DNA from 4 places in the Epibacterium sp. ABV4_022 genome. Region 3 is predicted to be linked to each of the others. Evidence: riboswitches for the same ligand, from Rfam matches in the RefSeq annotation. Region 3 holds a riboswitch; each other region holds the start of a gene.
What was found. A riboswitch is a leader RNA that binds a small molecule or an ion and turns the genes downstream of it on or off. The one in region 3 is predicted to bind cobalamin.
Positions count from the first base shown of each region.

Region 1: it holds a riboswitch for cobalamin, as region 3 does, so the genes downstream of both, ACXAF5_RS02380 (ABC transporter ATP-binding protein) here and ACXAF5_RS05835 (DUF1636 family protein) in region 3, are expected to answer to the same signal.
Region 2: it holds a riboswitch for cobalamin, as region 3 does, so the genes downstream of both, ACXAF5_RS14030 (hypothetical protein) here and ACXAF5_RS05835 (DUF1636 family protein) in region 3, are expected to answer to the same signal.
Region 4: it holds a riboswitch for cobalamin, as region 3 does, so the genes downstream of both, ACXAF5_RS11215 (TonB-dependent receptor plug domain-containing protein) here and ACXAF5_RS05835 (DUF1636 family protein) in region 3, are expected to answer to the same signal.

Region 1 is NZ_JBSWVA010000001.1:499,384-505,099, forward strand. It holds gene ACXAF5_RS02350 (sensor histidine kinase) at 1-262, opposite strand, end outside; gene ACXAF5_RS02355 (RNA polymerase sigma factor) at 268-825, opposite strand; gene ACXAF5_RS02360 (NepR family anti-sigma factor) at 825-1,019, opposite strand; gene ACXAF5_RS02365 (response regulator) at 1,133-1,954, shown strand; gene ACXAF5_RS02370 (Dps family protein) at 2,128-2,625, opposite strand; gene ACXAF5_RS02375 (DUF1328 domain-containing protein) at 2,677-2,838, opposite strand; cobalamin riboswitch at 3,016-3,230, shown strand; gene ACXAF5_RS02380 (ABC transporter ATP-binding protein) at 3,414-4,214, shown strand; gene ACXAF5_RS02385 (ABC transporter substrate-binding protein) at 4,211-5,146, shown strand; gene ACXAF5_RS02390 (FecCD family ABC transporter permease) at 5,204-5,716, shown strand, end outside.
Region 2 is NZ_JBSWVA010000001.1:2,951,387-2,957,102, forward strand. It holds gene ACXAF5_RS14020 (adenylate/guanylate cyclase domain-containing protein) at 1-1,011, shown strand, start outside; gene ACXAF5_RS14025 (bifunctional sulfate adenylyltransferase/adenylylsulfate kinase) at 1,238-2,956, shown strand; cobalamin riboswitch at 3,114-3,319, shown strand; gene ACXAF5_RS14030 (hypothetical protein) at 3,444-3,755, shown strand; gene ACXAF5_RS14035 (inorganic phosphate transporter) at 4,077-5,561, shown strand; gene ACXAF5_RS14040 (GFA family protein) at 5,697-5,716, opposite strand, start outside.
Region 3 is NZ_JBSWVA010000001.1:1,217,537-1,223,252, forward strand. It holds gene cobN (cobaltochelatase subunit CobN) at 1-618, opposite strand, end outside; gene cobW (cobalamin biosynthesis protein CobW) at 761-1,795, opposite strand; gene ACXAF5_RS05835 (DUF1636 family protein) at 1,815-2,294, opposite strand; cobalamin riboswitch at 2,394-2,629, opposite strand; gene cobO (cob(I)yrinic acid a,c-diamide adenosyltransferase) at 2,654-3,328, shown strand; gene glpD (glycerol-3-phosphate dehydrogenase) at 3,440-5,020, opposite strand; gene ACXAF5_RS05850 (DeoR/GlpR family DNA-binding transcription regulator) at 5,013-5,716, opposite strand, start outside.
Region 4 is NZ_JBSWVA010000001.1:2,381,119-2,386,834, reverse strand. It holds gene thrS (threonine--tRNA ligase) at 1-634, opposite strand, end outside; gene ACXAF5_RS11225 (CobW family GTP-binding protein) at 730-1,875, opposite strand; gene hisI (phosphoribosyl-AMP cyclohydrolase) at 1,966-2,439, shown strand; cobalamin riboswitch at 2,536-2,745, shown strand; gene ACXAF5_RS11215 (TonB-dependent receptor plug domain-containing protein) at 2,906-4,807, shown strand; gene ACXAF5_RS11210 (ABC transporter substrate-binding protein) at 4,811-5,647, shown strand; gene ACXAF5_RS11205 (FecCD family ABC transporter permease) at 5,644-5,716, shown strand, end outside.

The DNA.
Region 1 (5,716 bases), 720 kb from region 3:
GAGCGAATTCGGCGGTCAGGGCTTGCAGACTGAGATTGTTGGATTCGCGGAGTTCAGCCTGCAGGCGGACGGTCTGATCGACCGCGATCAGCCCCAGCGGCACAAGCGCCCCGGACAGCAGTATGGCCAGCCGGACGGACAGGCTTCGCGTCCAGCCAAAGGGGCGCGATGCGCCCGGAGAGACATGTGTCCGGTCATCCGAACCGTCAGCGGAGGTGCCCTGACCCTGGCCTCGAAACAGGGCCAGGGAGGGAAAATTCATTCGATTCACGCGGCGGTTCCACCACTTGCGGCGACCACGGCATGGGTGGCGGCGTCCGTCAGTTCCATCTGATCGTCGATATTGATCTGCATGCTGGAGGCCAGGGCTTCGCGCCCCCGGTTCAGCCGGCTCTTGATCGTGCCGACCTTGACGCCACAGACCTCGGCCGCCTCTTCATAGGAATATTGCAGAACGCCGATCAGGGTCAGCACCTCGCGCTGCTCGGCCGGCAGTTCCGCCAGGGCGACGCGGAACTCGGCCAGTTGCAGCCGGCCATCATGGGCCGGTTTGACCGAGATGCTTTCGGTGATGGTGCCGGTGGAATCCTCGACTTCGCGGGCAGCCTTGCGGCGGTTGGAATAGAAGGTGTTGCGCAGAATGGTAAAGAGCCAGGCCCGCATGTTGGTGCCTTCCTGGAACTTGTCGAAGTTGCTCCAGGCTTTCAGCACCGTATCCTGCACCAGATCATCTGCTGCCGCATCATTGCGCGTAAGGCTCATGGCGAAGGCGCGAAGCACCTTCATATGGCTGGTCAGTTCAGCCTTGGCATTCTGTCGGTCCATTATTCGGCCTCCTCCTGCGACTGGGAGGTCGCGCCGGTGGTGCCCGACGCATCCGCGACGGGGATCTTGTCCAGACGATCAAGTAGCTCCATCAGATGCGGCGGCAATTCCGCATTCGCATCCTCGTCGAAAACCCGCTTCAGGTTCTCGTCGATCAGAGTGTCCCATGGCTGTTTCTGAGGCCTGTTTGCCATTCGTCTCTCCCGCAACACCTATACCTTCAGGCGCGATAAAATTTTCATTTCCATGGAACAAACGCCCAAAGCATGCGTTTGTTCCGAGAAATATTGGTGACAGGAGAAAAAAATTGTCGACCCCCACCACTGGACAAGCCCTGACTCTGTCGGACCTGATCGGACCCCACCTGCCGTACCTGCGGCGTTACGCCAGAGCGCTCACCGGGGCGCAGCAATCCGGTGATACCTATGCGGCCTCCACGCTGGAGGCGATCCTGGCGGATCCAAGCTGCTTCGACGCCCAGGCCCATGGCGGAAAAGTGGCACTTTTCAAGGTTTTCCACACGCTCTGGAGCAGTTCCGGACAGCCGGTGCCGGACACGGATGACGGTCCCCGGGCCCGGGCGCTGCAACATCTTTCGGCGCTGACCCCGAACACCCGCGAGGCGCTGCTGCTGAATACGGTGGAGGCCTTCTCCATCAGCGAAATCGCGGAAATCATGGACATCGACAGCGAAGAGGCCAGCCGCCTGATCCAGTTGGCGCATGATGAGATGCAGCAATCGGTTTCGGGCAAGATCATGATTATCGAGGATGAGGCGATCATCGCGATGGATCTTGAAGGCATCTGTACGATGATGGGGCACGAGGTCACCGGGATTGCGCGCACCCACAAGGCGGCGGTGAAACTGGGGCATGAGCAACGGCCCGATCTGATCCTGGCGGATATTCAGCTTGCCGATAACTCCAGCGGCATCGACGCGGTTGCGGACCTGCTCGAAGATCTCGGCGACGTGCCGGTGATCTTCATCACGGCCTTCCCCGAGCGTCTGCTCACAGGTGAGCGGCATGAACCGGCGTTCATGATCGCCAAACCCTATGTTCCCGACCAGGTGATTTCTGCGATCAGCCAGGCCATGTTCTTTGCCTCGACCGATACGCTGACCAGCTGATCCAACGGCAGCGTGACTTTGGCGATATCGACGGCCCGGCACTGTCCGGGCCGTTTGTTTGCGCGGGTGTGTGTCGGGCGAGCAGCGGCGCGGCGGCCAAAACGTCGCATCCGCAAAATAAAGGGGCCCCACACCCGTCAGGATGAAGGGCCCCCTGCAGAATACATGCGTGCCTACGAGGCAGACAAAGCACGCAGCATCCAAGCCGCTTTTTCGTGGAAGGCCGCGCGTTCGGTGGCCAGGTCACCCGTCACCATATCCTTGCGCTGTTCGGCCAGCTCGATCAGCGCGTGCAGGCGGTGGGCCAGACGCATATGGTCCCTTTCAAGATCCTTGCACATTTCCCCGGCGCTTGGCATCTGGCCGAGGTCGTCGACAATACTGTCGGACAAGACGCCGGTGATCTTGCCGGAGGTCAGGTGGCCGATGGCGCGGATGCGCTCTGCCAGCTCATCTGCGGCGGCAAACATGTTCTGGTACTGCTCTTCGGTCAGATTGTGCAGCGAGAAGAACAGCGGTCCTTCGACGTTCCAGTGGTAGATGTGGGTTTTCAGCGTCAGGCGGTAGGTATCCGCCAGCACGTCGCTCAGCCCCTCGGCGATGGCGGTGGTGTCCCGGACGCCGGTCTCGACAGGTGCGATTTGCGGTTTGACGTTCAATGCGGTGCTCATGTCATGTCCTTTCTGCGTGGAGTGTCGGTCGATCCGATGCGTGCCTTCGGGTCAGCGGCGAACTGCCCGAAAGATCAACGCGGCGACGAACATCACCAGGAAGATGAAAAAGAGGATCTGCGCGATCCCGGCCGAGGCGCTGGCGATACCGCCAAAGCCAAAGACGGCCGCGATCAGTGCGATCACCAGGAATGTCAGGGCCCAACCAAGCATGGGGTGCCTCCTTTGCCGTGTTACAGTGCCCACCCTGTGCGGGCCTCGCAGACACAACGGCGCGCGGCGCGAATTGTTCCCGGAGAAACGCATCGTCGCGCTGTGGCCCGGACGGGGGCCGCGTGCTGTCGGGCCTGTCGCCGGTTGCAAAACAGTTGACATATTCAGTCCGTTTGGCCCATGTCTGGGCCAGATGGTTCTCCGTCGCCTCAGATGCGCGGGGATGAAAAGGGAATACGGTGAGGTGTAGCCAAAAGGCGCCAAACCCGTGACTGCCCCCGCAACTGTGAGCGGCGAATGACCCTGCCTGATACCACTGGATGTCCATCCGGGAAGGTGCAGGGGAATGACGAACCGCAAGTCAGGAGACCTGCCATCTGACCCGATGTGTAACCTGGGCGGGGTGTCCCGGTGAACGGTGGTAGCTGTCTGACCTCCCGAGCCGGGAGCGACGCCAACCTGTGTTCTGCCTATCCCCCGCACACAAGAGCGGAGCCGCGGATGGCGCTGTGTGATCGAGACATGTGCAGAGCCGGTGACGCGCCGCGTGCCGCGCTTGCCCGGAGGGGGCGGTAATGGCTGCGACCCTGGAGGCGCGTGGCCTGACCTGGGCGCCGCGACGCCGTGGCCCCCTGATCCTGCATGAAACCAGTTTCCACCTGCCCGCCGGGCGCGTGCTTGGGGTGGTCGGCGCCAATGGCGCCGGCAAGTCCAGCCTGCTGCGGCTCCTCTATCGCTATCAGTCGCCGCGCAGCGGACAGGTGCTCGTCGATGGGACCGATCTGTGGGCCATGCCGCCGCGGCAGGCCGCGCGCAGGGTGGCGGCGGTGCTGCAAGAGCAACCGACCGATTTCGGCCTGACGGTGAAGGACATCGTGGCGCTGGGACGTCTGCCCCATCGCGACGGGCTGGCCACATCGGGTCAGCGGGATGCGGCGATTATTGACGCAGCACTGCGCAGGCTCGACCTGACCGGTTTTTCCCACCGCACGCTTGCCACCCTGTCCGGGGGCGAACGGCAGAGGGTCATGGTGGCCCGCGCCCTGGCGCAGGAACCGCAGGTGCTGATCCTCGATGAACCGACAAACCACATGGATGTGCGCCATCAACTCGAACTGCTGGCGCTGATCCGGAACCTCGATCTGACCATCGTGACCTCGCTGCACGATCTCAATCTCGCTGCCGAGGTCTGTGATGACATTCTGCTGATGGCAGAGGGCCGCGTTATGGGCTTTGGCACACCCGGCGTGGTGCTGTCCGAAACGCGCGTCTCCCAGGCCTTTGGCGTGCAGGCCCGCCGCGACCACCTGGCCCGTGCGGGCCGGGATCACCTGACCTTTCACTTGTCCAATATCTCGCAGGAACACACCTCATGAAAAATATCCTCTTTCCCGTCGCGCTGGCACTGGCAGGCACCTCCGCCTGGGCTGAAACCACGGTTCAGAGCTGTGATCGCGACGTGACCTTTGACAGCGTCCCGCAAGCCGCGATCTCCAATGACGTCAACCTGACCGAAATGATGCTGGCGCTGGGGCTGTCCGATCACATGGTCGGCTACACCGGCGTCTCGGGCTGGAAAACCCTGGACGCGGAAATGCGCGATGGGGTTGCAGCGCTGCCGGAGCTTTCCGCCCGCTACCCCTCCAAGGAGGTGCTGGTCGGCGCAGATGCGGATTTCTTCTTTGCCGGATGGAACTACGGCATGAAAGTCGGTGGCGAGGTGACCCCCGAGACCCTCGCCCCCTTTGGCATCAAGGTCTACGAACTCACCGAAAGCTGCATCCACATCGGCGACAAGCCCAAGGTAAGCATGGATGACATGTACACTGATCTGCTGAACCTCGGCCGGATCTTTGATGTGGAGGACAAGGCCGAGGCCCTGGTTGCCGGCTATCGCGCCGATCTCGCCGCCTTTACCAAGGAGCTGGAGGCGGATGGCGAAGCCCCGCGGGTGTTTGTCTACGACAGCGGCGAGGATACCCCGTTCACCGCCGGTCGTTATGCCATGCCCACCGCCCTGATCGAGGCCGCCGGTGGCAAGAACATCATGGATGATTTCGAAAAGAGCTGGGCCACCGTAACCTGGGAAGAGGTGGTGGACCGCAATCCGGAGATCGTGGTGATCGTGAACTACGGCGACGTCACCGCCGCGCAGAAACGGGACTTCATGATGCAGAACCCGGCCTTTGCCGAGATGGATGCGGTCAAGAACGACAGGTTCGTGGTGCTGGAGTATGTCGAAGCCACCCCCGGACCGCGCAATATCAAGGCCGTGAAAAAACTCGCCGCCGGGTTCTGGGGCGAATAACCGATGCAGGACAGCGAAGCGCATATTGGCCCGCTGCGGCGCACGCGCACTGCACCGATGCTGCTTGTTGGCGGTTTGGCTGCGCTTCTGGTGTCGCTGTCCTTTGCCATCAGCCTCGGGGCGGTGCCGGTGTCGACCGGCACCGTCTGGGGGGTGCTGATCGACAAGATCTGGCCCGGCCTTGTGGAGCCGGTTTGGTCCAAGGGGCGGGCCGCGATCGTCTGGGATATCCGCTTTCCGCGTGCGCTGCTTGCGATCATGGTCGGCGCCGGGCTGGCGCTGGTCGGGGCGAGCCTGCAATCGGTGACCCGCAATCCGCTGGCCGATCCGCATCTGCTGGGGATTTCCTCTGGCGGGGCCTTTGGCGCGATCCTGGCCTTGCTGCACACCGGGTTGTTCCTTGGTCTGTTGACGGTTCCCCTGCTGGCCTTTGCCGGTGCTTTGGCGACAACGGCGGTGGTGCTCGGCGTCACGCGCCTGACCCAATCGACGACGGCGGATCGGCTGGTACTGGCGGGGGTGGCGGTGTCCTTCATCGTGATGGCCGGGGCCAATGTGCTCATCTTTCTG
Region 2 (5,716 bases), 1.7 Mb from region 3:
GCCACCAACATCGGCGTCTTTGTGTTCTTCGGCCTGCTCGGGCTGGCCCTGGGCTGTTTCGCACTGCGCCGCCTGATCCAGCGCAGCCGCTCGGTGCGGATCAGATATGAGGACGGCCCCGAGATTACTGCCGACCGCGGGCTGACGCTGCTGGAGATGTCGCAGATGAAAGGCATCGCGCATCCCTCGCTCTGCGGCGGCAAGGGCCGCTGCACCACCTGCCGGGTCGCAGTGACCGACGGGCTCGACAGCCTGCCGGACCCCAGCCCCGCCGAGGCCCGCAGCCTCCGGGCGGTGAACGCCGCCGACAACATGCGGCTGGCCTGCCAGATCCGCCCCACCTCGGCGCTCACGGTGAAACGGGTCTATTCCCCCAAGGGCCGCCGCCAGGTCCATGCCGCCGGTGGCGAGGAAAAGACCATCGCGGTGCTGTTCCTCGACATCCGCGGCTTTACCGCCCGCTCGGCGGGGCTCTTGCCCTATGACGTGGTGTTCCTACTCAACCGCTTCTTTGACGCCATCGTGCCCGAGGTCACCCGCACCGGCGGCACCGTCGACAAATACATGGGCGACGGCATGCTGGCGCTGTTCGAAACCCGCGATGCGGCCTCCTCTGCCGAGGCGGCGCTGGCGGCGGCGGCCAATATCGGCGTCGCCCTGGCGCGGTTCAACCGGGTTCTGGCCTCCGAAGGCGAGGATCCGGTGCGCATCGGCATGGGGCTGCACCTGGGCACCGTGGTGCTGGGCGAGATCGGCGCCGCCGGGCTGGCACCGCGCACCCTGATCGGCGCCACCGTCAATGCCGCCAGCCGGCTGGAGGCCAAGACCAAGGACCTCGGCGTCGAGATCCTGGTCTCGCGCGAGGTCTTCGACGCGGCCGGAGTGGCGGAGGTGCCGCTGGCCTTTGAGACCTTCACCCTGCGCGGCGTCGACGGCCCGGTGACCGCCCTGCCCCTGCCGCGCGCCTCCAGTCTCGACAGCCTGATTGCCGGCCAGCCCGCCGCCTCATGACACAACCGGCCCGCGCCCGGGGACCATCCGGCCTGCGCGGCTTTGCAAAAGGCTGAAATCTGTTCCGTTCCCGGCGCCAATTGCGGACCAGCGATCCAAACTTGGCAAAAATCGCCCATGTTTTCCTTTTTCTGTTGCATCACTAGACTTTCGTCATACGCACAGGCTATTGCCCGCCCGAGTGCTGCCCTTGCGCAGGCCCGATGCCAGACGAGAGAGACTTCTTATGACGATGTTGAGTAATTTGGCTCCAATCCCGGAGCTCTACGTATCTTATGACTCCGCGCAGAAACTGAAGGTCGAAGCCGGTGAACTGACCAGCCATGACCTCACCCCGCGCCAGATTTGCGATCTAGAACTTTTGATGAACGGCGGGTTCAACCCGCTCAAGGGCTTTCTCTCCGAAGAGGATTACAACGGCGTTGTCGAGAACATGCGCCTGGCGGATGGCTCGCTCTGGCCGATGCCGATCACCCTGGACGTCTCCGAGGATTTCGCGTCCTCGATCGAGATCGGCCAGGACATCGCCCTGCGCGACCAGGAAGGCGTGATCCTCGCCACCATGACCGTCACCGACCGTTGGGAGCCGAACAAGTCCCGCGAGGCGGAAAAGGTCTTTGGCGCCGATGACGAGGCGCATCCGGCAGTGAACTACCTGCACAACCAGGCCGGCAAGATCTACCTCGGCGGCCCCGTGACCGGCATCCAGCAGCCCGTCCACTACGACTTCCGCGCCCGCCGCGACACCCCGAACGAGCTGCGCGCCTATTTCCGCAAGCTGGGCTGGCGCAAGGTCGTGGCCTTCCAGACCCGCAACCCGCTGCACCGCGCCCACCAGGAGCTGACCTTCCGCGCCGCGCGCGAAGCGCAGGCCAACCTGCTGATCCACCCCGTCGTCGGCATGACCAAACCGGGCGATGTGGACCACTTCACCCGCGTGCGTTGCTACGAGGCGGTGCTGGACAAATACCCGGCGGCCACCACCTCGATGAGCCTCCTGAACCTGGCGATGCGCATGGCCGGCCCCCGCGAGGCGGTCTGGCACGGGCTGATCCGCAAGAACCACGGCTGCACCCATTTCATCGTTGGCCGCGACCACGCCGGCCCCGGCAAGAACTCCGCCGGCGAGGATTTCTACGGCCCCTATGACGCGCAGGACCTGTTCCGCGCCCATCAGGAGGAAATCGGCATCGAAATGGTCGACTTCAAGCACATGGTCTATGTGCAGGAGCGCGCCCAGTACGAGCCCAACGACGAGATCGCCGACAAGGATGACGTGACCATCCTCAACATCTCCGGCACCGAACTGCGTCGCCGCCTGGCCGAAGGTCTGGAAATCCCCGAGTGGTTCTCCTTCCCCGAGGTTGTGGCCGAGCTGCGCAAGACCAAGCCGCCACGTTCGCAGCAGGGTTTCACCGTGTTCTTCACCGGTTTCTCCGGCTCCGGCAAATCCACCATTGCCAACGCGCTGATGGTCAAGCTGATGGAGATGGGTGGCCGTCCGGTGACGCTCTTGGATGGGGACATCGTGCGCAAGAACCTCAGCTCCGAGCTGGGCTTCTCCAAAGAGCACCGCGATCTCAACATCAAGCGCATCGGCTATGTCGCCTCCGAGATCACCAAGAACGGCGGTATCGCCATCTGTGCCCCGATCGCGCCTTATGCGGCCACCCGCCGCCACGTGCGCGAGGAAATCGAACAGTACGGCGCCTTTGTCGAGGTGCACGTCGCCACCTCGATCGAGGAATGCGAACGCCGCGACCGCAAGGGCCTCTACAAGCTGGCGCGCGAGGGTAAGATCAAGGAATTCACCGGCATTTCCGACCCTTACGACGTGCCGCAGAACCCGGAGCTGAGCGTCGAAACAGAGAATGTCGAGGTCGACAACTGCGCCCATCAGGTGCTGCTCAAGCTGGAAAGCATGGGCCTCATCAACGGCAATTGATCCTGCCGCGCCCTGACCAATCGCAGACGGCCCGCCCTTCCCGGCGGGCCGTTTTTCTATGCTGCCTCGCCAGTTCCCCGGGCCAGTTTCCGGGGCCAATTCCCCCGGGCCAGCCCCGCGGGGGCGTGAATTCCGACTGGACAGGCCACGCGGTTCCTGCAATCCTTTCCGCGATGGTGCCCGGATCGACAGGTCCGGCTGAAAAGGGAATACGGTGCAGGCGCCTTGCCTAAATCCGTGACTGCCCCCGCAACTGTAAGCGGCGAGCCTCTCCAAAGACGCCACTGGACCTCTGGTCCGGGAAGGTACGGAGACGGGCTGCGACCCGCGAGTCAGGAGACCTGCCATCTCGGGTGCGACGCGGTCGCGCCTCAGTCACTTTTTACCCGGGCGGGGTGCCCTGGGACGGAGAGACCGACATGGCCCGCATTGGACCTGAAACATCGCCGTTGCCCGTTTGTGCCCGCCCCCTTGCGCGGAGGGCGCGATGATACTGGAACTGACCATCCGACAACTGGACGTGGGCCCCCTGCCCACCGGAGAGGCCGAGCGCATGGCCCAGCTGGGCTACATGCAATGGCTCGGCGCACTGAACGGCCGGGCGAGCTACCACCGCGAGGCGCGGCACGCGCTGGACCTGGCCGTCCCCTTTGCCGAGGTGTCCCCGGCGGTTGCCGCGTTCTGTGACCTGCTGCGGGCCTCGCTGCAAATGCCACCGCAGCCGCTGACATTGACGCTGCCGCCGCGCACCCGGCGTGGGGGCGCCGCCGCCCGGCGCAGCCGCCGCATGCCGCAGTGATCTCCTGACCCACCGGCCCGCGCGCCCGCCGCCCCCCGGACCAAGTCCCCGCCTGCACGGGCAAGCCAGAGGCGCCGTTGTTGCACAGAGATGAAGAATCACGTCAGGCACCGGCGCCTGATGTGTCTTGCCGCAACACGCTACGGCTTGCGGCCCGGCTCCAACTGGCTGTCCCGCCCCGGCATCTCCCGTCTCAGCACCTACACGCGCGCGCCGCCGGCGCTCTGATCTGCGGCGCGGCGCGGTCGCCTGTTTGCCGCCATTGCCGGACTGTCACAAAACCGTTACAGACGCGGCGCGCAGATACAGAGGAGAGGACAGGTGTCCAAGACCGATCTAGAGCCGCGTCACCTTGAAACGCTGGACCGCGACCTCGATCGCCTGTCCTCGCTGGAACAGGCCACCGCATTTGTGGGCCGATCCAACGTCGGTTTGGGGATCGCCTTCGTGTTCATCCTGATCGTCGCCGCGGCGACCGGTCTGATCGTGGGGGATGCGGACAATACCGTCATCGTCGTCATCGCCGCCGCTTTCGGCGCCTATATGGCGCTGAACATCGGCGCCAACGACGTGGCCAACAATATGGGGCCCGCGGTGGGCGCCAATGCGATGTCGATGGGCTTTGCCATTGTCGTCGCCGCAATCTTCGAAAGCGCCGGGGCGCTGATCGCGGGGGGCGACGTGGTTTCGACCATCGCCAAGGGCATCATCGCACCCAGCAGCATGGCCAGCTCCACCATCTTTATCGCCGCGATGATGGCGGCGCTGCTGGCCTCGGCGCTCTGGGTCAACCTCGCCACCTGGATCGGGGCCCCGGTCTCCACCACCCATGCGGTGGTCGGGGGCGTCATGGGCGCGGGCATTGCCGCTGCCGGGTTTGCCGCCGTGAACTGGCCCAAGATGGGGGCGATCGCCGCCAGTTGGGTGATCTCGCCGATGCTGGGCGGGCTGATCGCCGCCGCCTTCCTGTGGTTCATCAAGTCCCGCATCATCTACCGCGACGACAAGATCGCCGCCGCCCGCACCTGGGTGCCGGTGCTGGTGGGCATCATGGGCGGCGCCTTTGCCGCCTATCTCTCCGTCAAGGGGCTGAAACGGATCGTCAAGATCGAGCTGACCGACGCGCTGCTGATCGGGGTCGGTGTGGCACTGGCGATCTGGCTGGTGATGATCCCGGTGATCCGCCGCCAGTCGCGGGGGCTGGAGAACCGCAACAAGTCGCTGAAGGTGCTGTTTGCGATCCCGCTGATCGTCTCCGCCGCGCTGCTCAGCTTTGCCCATGGCGCCAATGACGTCGCCAATGCGGTGGGGCCCTTGGCGGCGATCGTGCAGGCCTCGACCTCCGGTGATTTCACCCAGGCCGTCTCGATCCCCTTCTGGGTGATGATCATCGGCGCCTTCGGGATCTCCTTCGGCCTGTTCCTGTTCGGCCCCAAGCTGATCCGCATGGTTGGCAGCCAGATCACCAAGCTGAACCCGATGCGCGCCTATTGCGTGGCGCTGTCGGCGGCGATCACGGTGATCGTGGCCAGCTGGCTCGGCCTGCCGGTCAGCTCCACCCATATCGCCATCGGCGGTGTGTTCGGGGTCGGTTTCTTCCGCGAATGGGACACCGAGCGCCGGATGCGCAAGGCCAAGACCGCGACCCCGGACGCCCCCCGCATCGGCGCTGCCGAGCGCCGGCGCCGCAAGCTGGTGCGCCGGTCGCATTTCATGACCATCGTCGCGGCCTGGGTCATCACCGTGCCGGCCGCCGCCACCCTGTCCGGCGGGCTGTTCCTGCTGATCTCCCGTCTGCTGGGCTGACCCGCCCCCGGACGGATCTGCAACACGCGGCCCGCCCCTGCCGGCGGGCCGTTTTGCATGTCTGGCCGCGGGTCACCGGCGGCGGCGGCGCTGGCATCGCCAGGGCAGGCCCGCAGACCGTCCCGAACCGCAGCCTCACGACATCACCGGATGCC
Region 3 (5,716 bases):
GTAGGAGCGATAGAAACTGACCAGGACCAGGGGTTTGTCGATCTCGGGCAAGGCATCCAGCGCGCCGCGCTCGGGGTCGTAGAACCCGAAATCCGGCACGGTTTTCTTGCCGATCACCGGGCTGGCATAGAGGCCGGAGGCCAGCGCCAGCTGCGCCAGTGCCGCCTGCGCGGCGACAGCACCGCCCGCATCGCACAGCGCCTGAAGGCGGCGCAGAGTGGAAACCGGCAGGGTGGACAGCTCATCAAGGCGCGGATCTTCCTGACCGTCGGCGGGCAGGATCGCCAGCGCGATCCCCTTGCGCCGGGCCAGATCCTGAAGCGTGGCCAGACCGTAGGACCAGTAGCTTTCGCCACCGATCAGCCGGACCAGGACACCCTTTGCGCCCTCCAGCGTCTGCTCGGCGTAAACATCGACCGAGAGCGGGTGTTTGAGCGCCACCAGATTGGCAAGCCGAGTGGAGGGGAGTTTGCCGTCCGCGCGATGCCAGCCCGCCGCAAAGGCGCCGAGATCGCTGTCGGAAAAGGACAGCACCACCAGATCGCCGGGGGTCTGCCCGACGTCATAGGGGGTGTCTGTTTCTCCGAGCCCGTGGCTTTCGCGGAAGACGACGTGCATGAGGTTAGCTCCGTTTGGACACGCCAAGGATAGCCCCGGACCGCGGGTGGGGGAGAAGCCCCCGCCCGGGGGGGCGGTCGGGGGCTGTCCGGCCTCTCGGCCGGACGAAAACGATGTGTTTCCACTTCGCCCGCATAGAAACTCAGGCCCCGAGATCGGCGTGGATGCCTGCTGTGTCGATGTTATCATGCTCGGCGATCACCACCAGCTGGGTCTTGCGCTCCTGTGCGCCCCAGGGTTGGTCGTATTGCGCGCGAAGGCGTTCGCCCACCGCTTGTACAAGCATTCGCATCGGTTTTCCTTCCACGGCCACATAGCCCTTCACCCGCAGGATGTTGCGGGCGCGGGCCATCTCGATGATCCGTTTTTGCAGGTCTTCGGGGTCGGAAACTTCGCCCATTTCGACCACGATGGACTCAAAATCGTCATGTTCGTGATCGTGATGGCCGTCGTGGTGGCTGGGGCGCGCGTCGAGATCGTCTTCGGCGGCAGCGCCAAGACCCAGGATCACGCGCGGATCGATCACCCCTTCGGTCATTGGCAGGATCGGCAGCTTGCGCGGGGCCTCGGCTTCGATCACGGCGCGGGCTTTCTCGACGCCGGCCTCACCGGCCAGATCGGCCTTGGACAACAGTACGATGTCTGCGCAGGAAATCTGATCCTCAAAGACCTCGGACAGCGGTGTTTCGTGATCAAGGCTGTCGTCCGCCTCGCGCTGGGCCTGCACGGCGTCCAGATCCGGCGCGAACTGGCCCTTGGCGACGGCCTCGGCATCGGCCAGGGCGATCACCCCGTCCACGGTGATGCGCGAGCGGATCGCGGGCCAGTCGAAGGCTTTGAGCAGCGGCTTTGGCAGTGCCAGACCGGAGGTTTCAATGACGATATGCTCGGGCGGCTCGGGCAGCGCCATCAGGCTCTCGATGGTGGGGATGAAATCATCGGCCACGGTGCAGCAGATGCAGCCATTGGCGAGTTCCATGATGTTCTCCGCCGGGCAGCTCTCGTCGGCGCAGGATTTCAGGATGTCGCCATCGACACCGGCGGTGCCAAACTCATTCACCACCACGGCAAGGCGCTTGCCCTGCGGGTTCTGCATCAGGTGACGGATCAGAGTGGTTTTGCCAGCGCCGAGAAAGCCGGTGATGACGGTGACGGGGATCTTGTTCAATGTGGTCATGTGAAATAGGCCTTTCGGATCAATCCTGCGCAAGCTCGGTGGCAGGCGTGTCTGGGGTGTCACTGGAAGAGTCGTGACGCTCGGGTGCAGGCGTCGGGGTCAGCGCGACGCTTGGCATGGAGACGGGCGGAATGCGGGCGATGGATTGTTTGCGAAACACCACCGGGCGTTCGCGCCATGGCACAAACCCATCCTCGGTCGCGGCATAGGCGGCCGCACCGGCGAGGATATCCTCAAGATGGGCATCCGGGTCGAGATCGCCGTAGATATAGCTCCAGCGCGCAGGGCCCCCGGAGAGATGCAACGTGCAGGACCGCGTGCAGGCCGAGAGGCACTCGACCCCGCGCACGGTGACGCCCTCGGGCAGCGCGCTGCCCGCAAGACGGTCGGCAAGGATGCGGCCGGGGCGCATGGCTTCGGGATCGCTGCCGGTCTGGCGACAGGTGGTGCAGACGGTCAGGACAACCGGCTCCGGGCTCTGGCTGGGGGTCTCTCCCATGCGGCCTTTTCTCCTCCTCAGCGGCGAGGCGGGGCAGGCCAGATGGGGGCGCGTGCCACGTGTGGCAGGCCCTCAACCGGTCGCGGCACACCCCGTCCGCCGGTTTCACACGCGCTGGCAGGTCTCCCGGCTTGCGGATGCCAGACCCGGGTGGGGCGCTGACGGTCGTCCCGCCTTCCCGGTGCCCCCCTGGGGGTGCGCCAGTGGCGTCGGGAGACCTCTCCGGTCACGGTCGCGGGGGCGGCTGTGCTTGGGGCGCGCTGCGGCGTGCCTTGTCACATTCCCTCTTCGCCCGAAGGGTGTCACCTTCGGGAACCAACGAAAATCCCTTGCGCCATGGGGGCACTCTTTGTCAAGACATGGGGCCAAACAGCAGGAGCGACCCCGTGAGCGATCAGACCAGCGCAAGTAGCGAAACCGACATCTCCGACGAAGAAGCGGCACGCCATGCCTCCAAGATGGCAAAGAAAAAAGCCGCCCGAGATCGGATGATGAAAACCAAGGATGGCGAAAAGGGTCTGATCATCGTTCACACCGGCCCCGGCAAGGGCAAGTCGTCCTCGGGATTCGGCATGATCATGCGCTGCATCGCCCATGGCATGCCCTCGGCGGTGGTGCAGTTCATCAAGGGCGCGTGGCAGACCGGCGAGCGGACGTTGATCGAGGAGAATTTCTCGGATCTGTGCCAGTTCTACGCGATGGGCGAGGGATTCACCTGGGAAACGCAGGACAAGGCCCGCGATATTGCGGCAGCCCGCGCGGGCTGGGAAAAGGCCAAGGAAATGATCCTCGATGAGAAGAACACCATGGTGCTGCTCGACGAGATCAACATCGCGCTGCGCTATGAATATCTGGATTTGCAGGAGGTTCTGGAGTTCCTCGTCGAGCATAAACCGCCGATGACCCATGTGGTGCTGACCGGGCGCAACGCGAAGGAAGAACTGATCGAGATCGCCGATCTTGTGACCGAGATGGCGCAGGTGAAGCATCCCTTCCGGGCCGGGGTGAAGGCGCAGAAGGGCGTGGAATTCTGAAACCTCAGCGCGCGTTGTGAGCGGGGATGCGAGGCGCTGCCTCGCGCTCCGAGGTATTTGGAAAAATGTGAAGAGGGGCGCTGTGCCCCTCTTTTCTGTTGGTCTGTTTTGTTAGTCGGTGACGCGGGACTGGATATAAGCGTCGACCGCTGCGCGCGCATCAGGGTCCAGACGCAGGCCGAGTTTTGTGCGTCGCCACAGGAAATCCTCGCCCGTGCGCACCCATTCGCGGGCAATCGCCCAGTCGAGTTCGCGGGCCGTGATGGTCGCGCCGAAGCTCTCGCCCAGATCGCTCTGCGCCTTGGCGTCGCCCAGAATGGCCCAGGCCTCGGTGCCATAGGCGCGGATCAGGCGGCGGGTGGCGTAGGCCGACAGGAAGGGATAGTCGGCGGCGAGTTTTTCGCGCAAGCGGGTGACATCTTCGACCGGGAAATCGCCGCCGGGCAGGGGCACACCTGCGGTCCACTCCGAAGGCAGGCTTGGGAAGACCTCGTTGATTTTATCCAGCGCCGCCTCGGCCAGTTTGCGGTAGGTGGTGATCTTGCCGCCAAAGACATTGAGCAGCGGGGCCTGTGTCTTGTCGAGCGTCAGCACATATTCGCGTGTCGCGGCGGAGGCGGAGCTGGCGCCGTCATCATAGAGCGGCCGCACGCCGGAATAGGTCCAGACGATCTGATCGCGTGTCACGGGTGTGTCAAAATAGTTCGACGCGAATTTCACCAGATAGTCCTGCTCTTCCTCGGTGCAGATGGGTTTGGTCTCGGGATCGGGGTGATCAGCGTCGGTGGTGCCGATGAGGGTGAAATCCTCCTCATAGGGAATGGCAAAGATGATGCGCCCGTCCTGCCCCTGAAAGAAGTAGCAGCGCCCGTGGTCGTAGAGTTTTGGCACCACGATATGGCTGCCGCGCACGAGGCGCACGTTTTCGCGGCTGTTTTGTCCGAGCTTCTGGCGCAGCACATCCGCCACCCATGGCCCACCTGCGTTGACCAGCATCTTGGCGCGGCGGGTGCTTTCTGCGCCGGTGGCCAGATCCTTCAGGTGGATTTCCCAGTGATCCGCGTGGCGGGTGGCATTCACGACCTCGGTGCGGGTCATGATCTCGGCACCACGGGCCTCGGCGTCGCGGGCGTTGAGCACCACGAGGCGGGCGTCCTCGACCCAACAGTCGGAATATTCAAACGCCTTTTTGAATTTGGAGTTCAAGGGCTTGCCTGCCTCATCCGTAGTCAGGTCCACGGTTGCGGTGCCGGGCAGGATGCCGCGTTTGCCAAGCGTGTCATACATAAAAAGACCCAGCCGGATCAGCCATGCAGGGCGGCGGCCTTTCATCCATGGCATGACGGTGGTCAGCAGTTTGGAGGTCGGCGTGGTGTTGTCGAACCGCATGTCCTTGTGGAAAGGCAGCACGAAACGCATCGGCCATGAGATATGCGGCATGGCGCGCAGCAGCACCTCGCGTTCGATCAGGGCCTCGCGCACCAGACGGAATTCGAAATATTCCAGATAGCGCAGGCCGCCGTGGAACAGTTTGGTCGAGGCCGAGGAAGTGGCTGAGGCGAGGTCGTTCATTTCGGCCAATGTCACGGAGAGGCCGCGACCGGCGGCGTCGCGGGCAATGCCGCAGCCGTTGATGCCGCCGCCGATGATGAACAGGTCGGTGATGTCGGAGGTCTTGGGCGTATCAGTCATTTTCGCTGCTTTCGGTTTCGGGGCCGCCGTCTGCGATCAGGATTCGGGTGCCGGACGCTTCTGCGGCCTCGGCAAACTCTGCCGGAACAGGGCGGTCTGTGATGACAAAATCCAGCTCCGCGAGGGCGCAGATACGCACGGGGGCGGAGCGGTCGAATTTGCTGCCGTCGCACATCAGGATGCGCGTGCGGGCATTTCTGAGGATGGCGCGGGCGACGGAGACTTCGCGGGCGTCGTGGTCGAGGATTGCACCGTCCGCGTCCATGGCAGAGGCGCCGATGACGGCGTAGTCGACCTTGTAGCGGTTGATGAAGTCCACCGCCTCTTCGCCGACAATGGCACCGTCGCTTTGGCGGATGGTGCCACCCACAAGGATCAGATCTCGCGCCTCCATCCCCATCATCATATTGATAATGTTGATATTGTTGGAGAGGACCGTCAGCCCCTTGTGACCGGAGAGCGCGCGCGCCACCTGTTCGGTCGAGGTGCCGATGTTGAGCGCGATGGAGCAGTTCTCAGGGATCACATCGGAGGCCAATGCGGCCATCGCGCGTTTGCCGCTGGCATTGAGGCTGCGGCGCTCGGCATAGCCGCGATTGGCGGCAGAGCTGATGCGCACGGCGCCACCATGGACGCGGCTCAGCTGGCCACGAGCAGACAGATCGCGCAGGTCAGTGCGCACGGTTTGCAAAGAGA
Region 4 (5,716 bases), 1.2 Mb from region 3:
TGTTGCTGTCCCCACGCCAATAGGCGCCCGCCACCCGGGTCAGTTTGAACGCGCTGCCGACATCCGCGGTGCTGCGCATATGCGGCCCCCGGCAGAGGTCGAGCCAGTCCCCCTGGCGATAGATCGTGACGGTCTCGCCCTCGGGGATCGCATCAAGCAACGCCAGTTTGTACCCTTCGCCGGCGGTCTCAAAATGCTGTCGGGCTTCTTCGCGGGTCCATTCCTCGCGGGTGAAGGGGGTCCTGGCGGCGATGATCTGGCGCATCTTTTTCTCGATCACCGGCAGATCCTCGGGCGTGAACGGCGTGTCCCGCTCGAAATCATAGTAGAACCCGTGTTCGATGGCCGGTCCGATGGCGGTTCTGGTGCCGGGCCACAGCGCCTGAACCGCTTCGGCCAACACATGTGCGAGGTCGTGGCGGATCAGTTCCAGCGCCCGCGGGTCATCCCGGGTCACCAGCTCTACCGCGGCGCCGTCGGGCAGGGGGCGGGACAGATCCGTGACCTCTCCGTCAACAACCGCAGCGACCGTGCGCTTGGCAAGGCTCGGGCTGATGGCGGCGGCAAGATCGGCGGCGGTGCTGGCAGGCTCAAGCGCGCGGCTTGCGCCATCGGGCAGGCGGATATGGATCATTTCGGGGTCTTTCTGTCAGGGAGGGGAGGCACCGGGCCGCAGACCGATGGCGCTGTGGCTGTTTCTCTGGTGTGGGGGCAACAGACCGGCATGGCTCAGAACGGCAATTCCAGGGTGTCGACCATCATCCCGCCGGGCAGTGCCGGCGGTGCGGTCTCGGCCTTTGGTTTCATCAGGAGCATGTCGAGGCTGGCCTTGAGGTCGGCCTCTTCCATGTCGCGCGCGATGACAACGACGCGGCTGGTGGTCTCCGTGCCCGACCAGCTTTTGAGCGGCACAGGGGCATCAAAAATATGCTGCACCCCGTGAAAGACAAACGGGTATTGCAGGCCCTCGACGTGCAGGATGCCTTTCATACGCAGGATGTTCTGTCCCTTAAGTGCAATCAGCGAGTCCAGCCAGAAATCAAAGACATTTGCGGCAATGGGATCTGTCACTGCGATCGAGGCGGAGATGATCCGATGGTCATGTGTGGCGGGCGCGGATGGGCTGAAGGCCAGTGGGGCCGGGGGCGTTGCCGCGGCGGCAAAACTGGACAACCCGGCCAGCGGATCGGGCTGTGCCATCTCTTGCGACAGTCCCAGCCAGCGGTCGACCTCCGGCGCGGCCACGCCCTCGCGCAGGGCAGAGAGGCCAAACAATGTGCCCACCGACACGCGCCCATGGTCGGCCCGGACACGCGGGGCGGTGGTGTTCAGACCCTCCAGGCGTTTTTCGAGCCGGGACAGGTCGAACCCGTCGATCAGATCCGCCTTCGACAGGATCAGCGTATCGGCCATGGCGACTTGCTGCACCGCCTCGAACTGCCGATCGAGGGTGCCCATGCCCGTCGCCGCATCCACCAGGGTCACCACCCCATCCAGCCGGAAGGCCTGCGCAATCTGGTAATCGGTGGTCAGCGTATGCACGATCGGTGCCGGATCGGCGATGCCGCTGGTTTCAATCACCACCCGGTCAAATTGCACCTGACCCGCGTCCCGCTTTGCGATCAGGTCCTCGAACGTCTTGGCCAGATCGCCCAGGATTGCACAGCACAGGCAGCCCGACGGCAACAGGACGGTCTCCTCGGTGGCTTCTTCGATCAGGTCGTGGTCCAGACCGATATCGCCAAATTCATTCATGATGACGGCAATCCGCCCCGCGTCGGGGTCGCGGATCAGATGGTTTAGCAGCGTGGTTTTCCCGGCCCCCAGAAACCCGGTCAGCAAGGTCACGGGAATGCGTTTGTCCTGCTCGGTCATCACGGTGCTGGCCTCTTTACAGTGTGTTGCCTTTCGTTCAGGACTGTTACGTTATAACACTACGTTTTACAAGAAGCCGGAGAAGGCGATATGACACAACTGCACTTTCAGCCCCGCACCACCGTGGAACAGGTCGAGGAAAGCACCGACCTTGCGCCCAAATTCGGCGATGATGGTCTGATGCCCTGCATCACCACGGACGCAGCCTCGGGTGAGGTGCTGATGCTGGGCTGGATGAATGCCGAGGCCTTTCGCCTGACGATCCAAACCGGCGAGGCGCATTATTTCAGCCGCGCCCGGAAGGTGTTGTGGCACAAGGGGGCGACCTCCGGCCTGGTTCAGACCGTGGTCGAGGCGCGCATCGACGACGATCAGGACGCCCTGTGGCTGCGTGTCGATGTGACCGGCTCCGGCGCATCCTGCCACGTGGGCTATCGGTCCTGTTTCTACCGCGCCGTGCCACATGGCGCAGAGGCCGGGACGCCGCTGACCTTTGTTGAGGCGCGCAAGACCTTCGACCCGGTGGCGGTCTATGGCGATGCGCCGAACCCGACCCAACTCTGACCCTGCGGCGTTGGGGCAGGGCGTTTGTACGCCGCTGCCGGGGCAACACCGCCGTCGCACCGGGCTTTGGCGCTTGACAGGATCACGTCACTTTGTCTAAGCCCGGGTCATTCTGGTCCGGCTGGGAGACCACCCGGTTAAAAGGGAACACGGTGAGGTGTAGCCAACAGGCGCCGAATCCGTGACTGCCCCCGCAACTGTGAGCGGAGAGCAATGCTGCGATATGCCACTGCCCGGAAAGGGTGGGAAGGCGCGGCAAAGCCTCGACCCGCGAGTCAGGAGACCTGCCAGAAGGATCACCCTGTCCGGGTGCGGGGCGCGCCAAGGACAACGGACTTCCGTAGTGGTGGCAGTTCTCACCGTCTGCGGGGGCAAGGCCTTCCGAAGACCCGAAATTTGGACCCGCTGCCCGGCATGGGCGGTGTGCCTGGCGTGTGTATTGCGCGCGGGCTGGGAGGAATGGAATATGGACAAGGCAAGCCTGTCACTGGCCGCCGCGCTGGTGGTCGTCCCCGCAATCGCAACCGCTCAGGAGGGCGGTGTCATCGATCTCGGCGAGATCATCGTCTCCGGCGGCCTGACCCCGATCGAGGCGGACAACTATGGTCGCTCGGTCTCGGTGATCACCGCGCAAGAGCTTGAAACACGCGGAGTTACCACCCTGCAAGATGCCCTGCGCGGCGTTCCCAGCGTGGCGGTGAACTCGACCGGCAGCGGCTTTACCCAAGTGAGGATCCGCGGCGGCGAAGGCAACCACGTGCTGGTGCTGATCGACGGGGTCGAAGCCAATACCGGGTCGGGCGGCGAATATATCCTCAGCGGGCTGACCGTCAGCGATATCGAACGCATCGAAGTGCTGCGCGGCCCGCAATCGGCGCTTTACGGCGCCAATGCCGTCTCTGGCGTGATCTCGATCACCACCAAGCGGGCGGAAAAGCCGGGCACCTCTTATGGCGGTGGCGTCGAAGTCGGCTCCAACAGCACCCGTGCTGCCAATGCCTATGTGCGGCAGCGGTTCGAGCGCGGCGAGCTGAACTTCTCCGTCGACACGCGCCAGACCGATGGCGAGGACGGTTCACGGCTGGATGGCGGCGACACCGAGTTCAACGACCGGGAAACAGTGAACCTGACCGGTCGGTATGAGATTACGGATCAGATCACCACCGGTTTCACCCTGCGGCGCACCTGGCAGCACTACGGCAGCGAGGACACGCTCCCCTTTGGCTCCACGTCTCCGACCTCTGAAGGCTATCTGGTGGAAAGCCCGGCAAACACCGACCGCGACGAAGTGTTCGGCTCGTTGTGGCTGGAGGCTGACAGCGCCTCCGGGCGCAGCAGGCACCGGTTTTCCATCAGCGGAACCGACCAGGAGAACCAGTCCCGGGATGGCGCCTTTGGCCCGTCCTCCAGCGAGTCGACGCACCGCGCGTTCAAATACCTGGGCAACTTTGCGCTGGACGGGGCAGGGCTGGATCACTCCGCACACCGCCTGAACCTGCTGCTGGAGGCCGAAGAACAGACATACACGGCGTCCTTCACCGGCAGCACCGCGTTCGAGCGCAACAGCGAGGCCGTTGCACTGGAGTATCAGGGGGAACTGGCCAATGGTCTTGATGTGCAGGCCGGGCTGCGCCACGACTTTAACGACACCTTCGAGAATGCAACCACCTGGAACCTGTCGGTGTCCTATCAACTGCCCGGTCGCGACATCCGCCTGCGCGGTGCCGCCGGGCGCGCCTTTGTGAACCCGACGATGTTCGAGCAATTCGGCTTTGTTCCCGGTTCCTTTGCCGGCAACCCGAACCTGAAGCCGGAGGAAAGCACCAGCTACGAACTGGGCGCGGACTTTGGTCTCGGCGATCGCGGTGAGCTGGCGGTGACACTCTACCGCAATGACGTCGACAATCTGATCCAGGGATCGGGCATGACAGCTGTCAACATCCCAGGCACCAGCAAGTCGCGCGGGGTTGAGCTGGAAACCTCCTTTGCCGTGCTGGACTGGCTGGATCTGAGCGGCGCCTATTCCTACACGGATGCCGAAACCGCCACCGGTGCGGTGCAGGTGCGCCGGCCAGAGCATGAGCTGCGCCTGTCGGTTGCGGCGCAGGCCTATGCCGGGCGCGGCACGGTCAACCTGGATGTGCGTCACGTCACCGGCAATCACGGCCGCCAGTTCTTCGCGACCGGTACCCCGACGGCAGAGCTTCCGTCCTTCACTGTCGTGGATCTGGCCACCACCTATGACCTGACGGCCAATGCACAGCTGACCGCGCGGGTGACGAATCTGCTGGATGAAGACTATCAGGAATCCTGGGGGTATTTCGCAAACGGCCGCGAGGTCTTTGTCGGCGTCCGGGCGTCGTTCTGATCCATGCGCAGGCTGCCCGGCATAGCCCTTGCCCTTCTGTGGGCCGCCACCGGAGCCTTTGCCGGGCCGTCGCGCGTGGTGTCGATGAACCTGTGCACGGACCAGTTGGCGATGCTGCTTGCGGCGCCGGGCCAGCTGGCGTCGGTCTCCTACATCGCGCGGGATGCCCGCGCCTCGGCCATGGCTGACGTGGCCATGGCGTATCCCGTAAATCACGGTCTGGCCGAAGAGATCTATCTCCTGCAGCCCGATCTGGTGATTGCCGGTGCCAATTCGACCCGGGCCACCACCGATATGCTGCGGCGCCTCGGGGTGCCTGTAGTGGTGTTTCAACCTGCCAACGCGCTTGAGGATGTGCGCGACCGCATCCTGCGGATGGGAGAGGTTCTGGACCGCGAAGAGGCCGCCCGGGCCCTGCTGGCCGACTACGACAGACGCCTGAAAGAACTGGAACCCGCCGGGCCGGATGCTCCGCGCGCCGCGCTTTATGCCGCCAATGGCTTCACCTCCGGCCGCCGCACCCTCGCAGGCCAGATCCTGCGGGCAGCGGGACTGCGCAATATCGCGGATGAGCTGGGCTTTGGCGGCTCCGGCCACATGCCGCTGGAGGTGCTGGCCCTGTCGGCGCCGGACCTGCTGGTCGCAACATCCCCCTATCCGCGCGCCTCGCGCAGCGAGGAAAACCTCGCGCATCCGGTGGTGCGCCATCTGGCCGCCCGCAGCGGTGCCGGTCAGATCCGCGACGCGGATTGGGTCTGCGGCACCCCGTATGTCTTGCGCGCGGTGGAGGCCCTGGCCGCAGAGCGCCGCCAGTTTGTCGCTCAGGAGGACCGCAAATGATCCGTCTGATGATCGCCCTCAGCGCCATGGTGGTGGTGCTGTTCCTGCTGTCGCTTACGGTGGGACCGG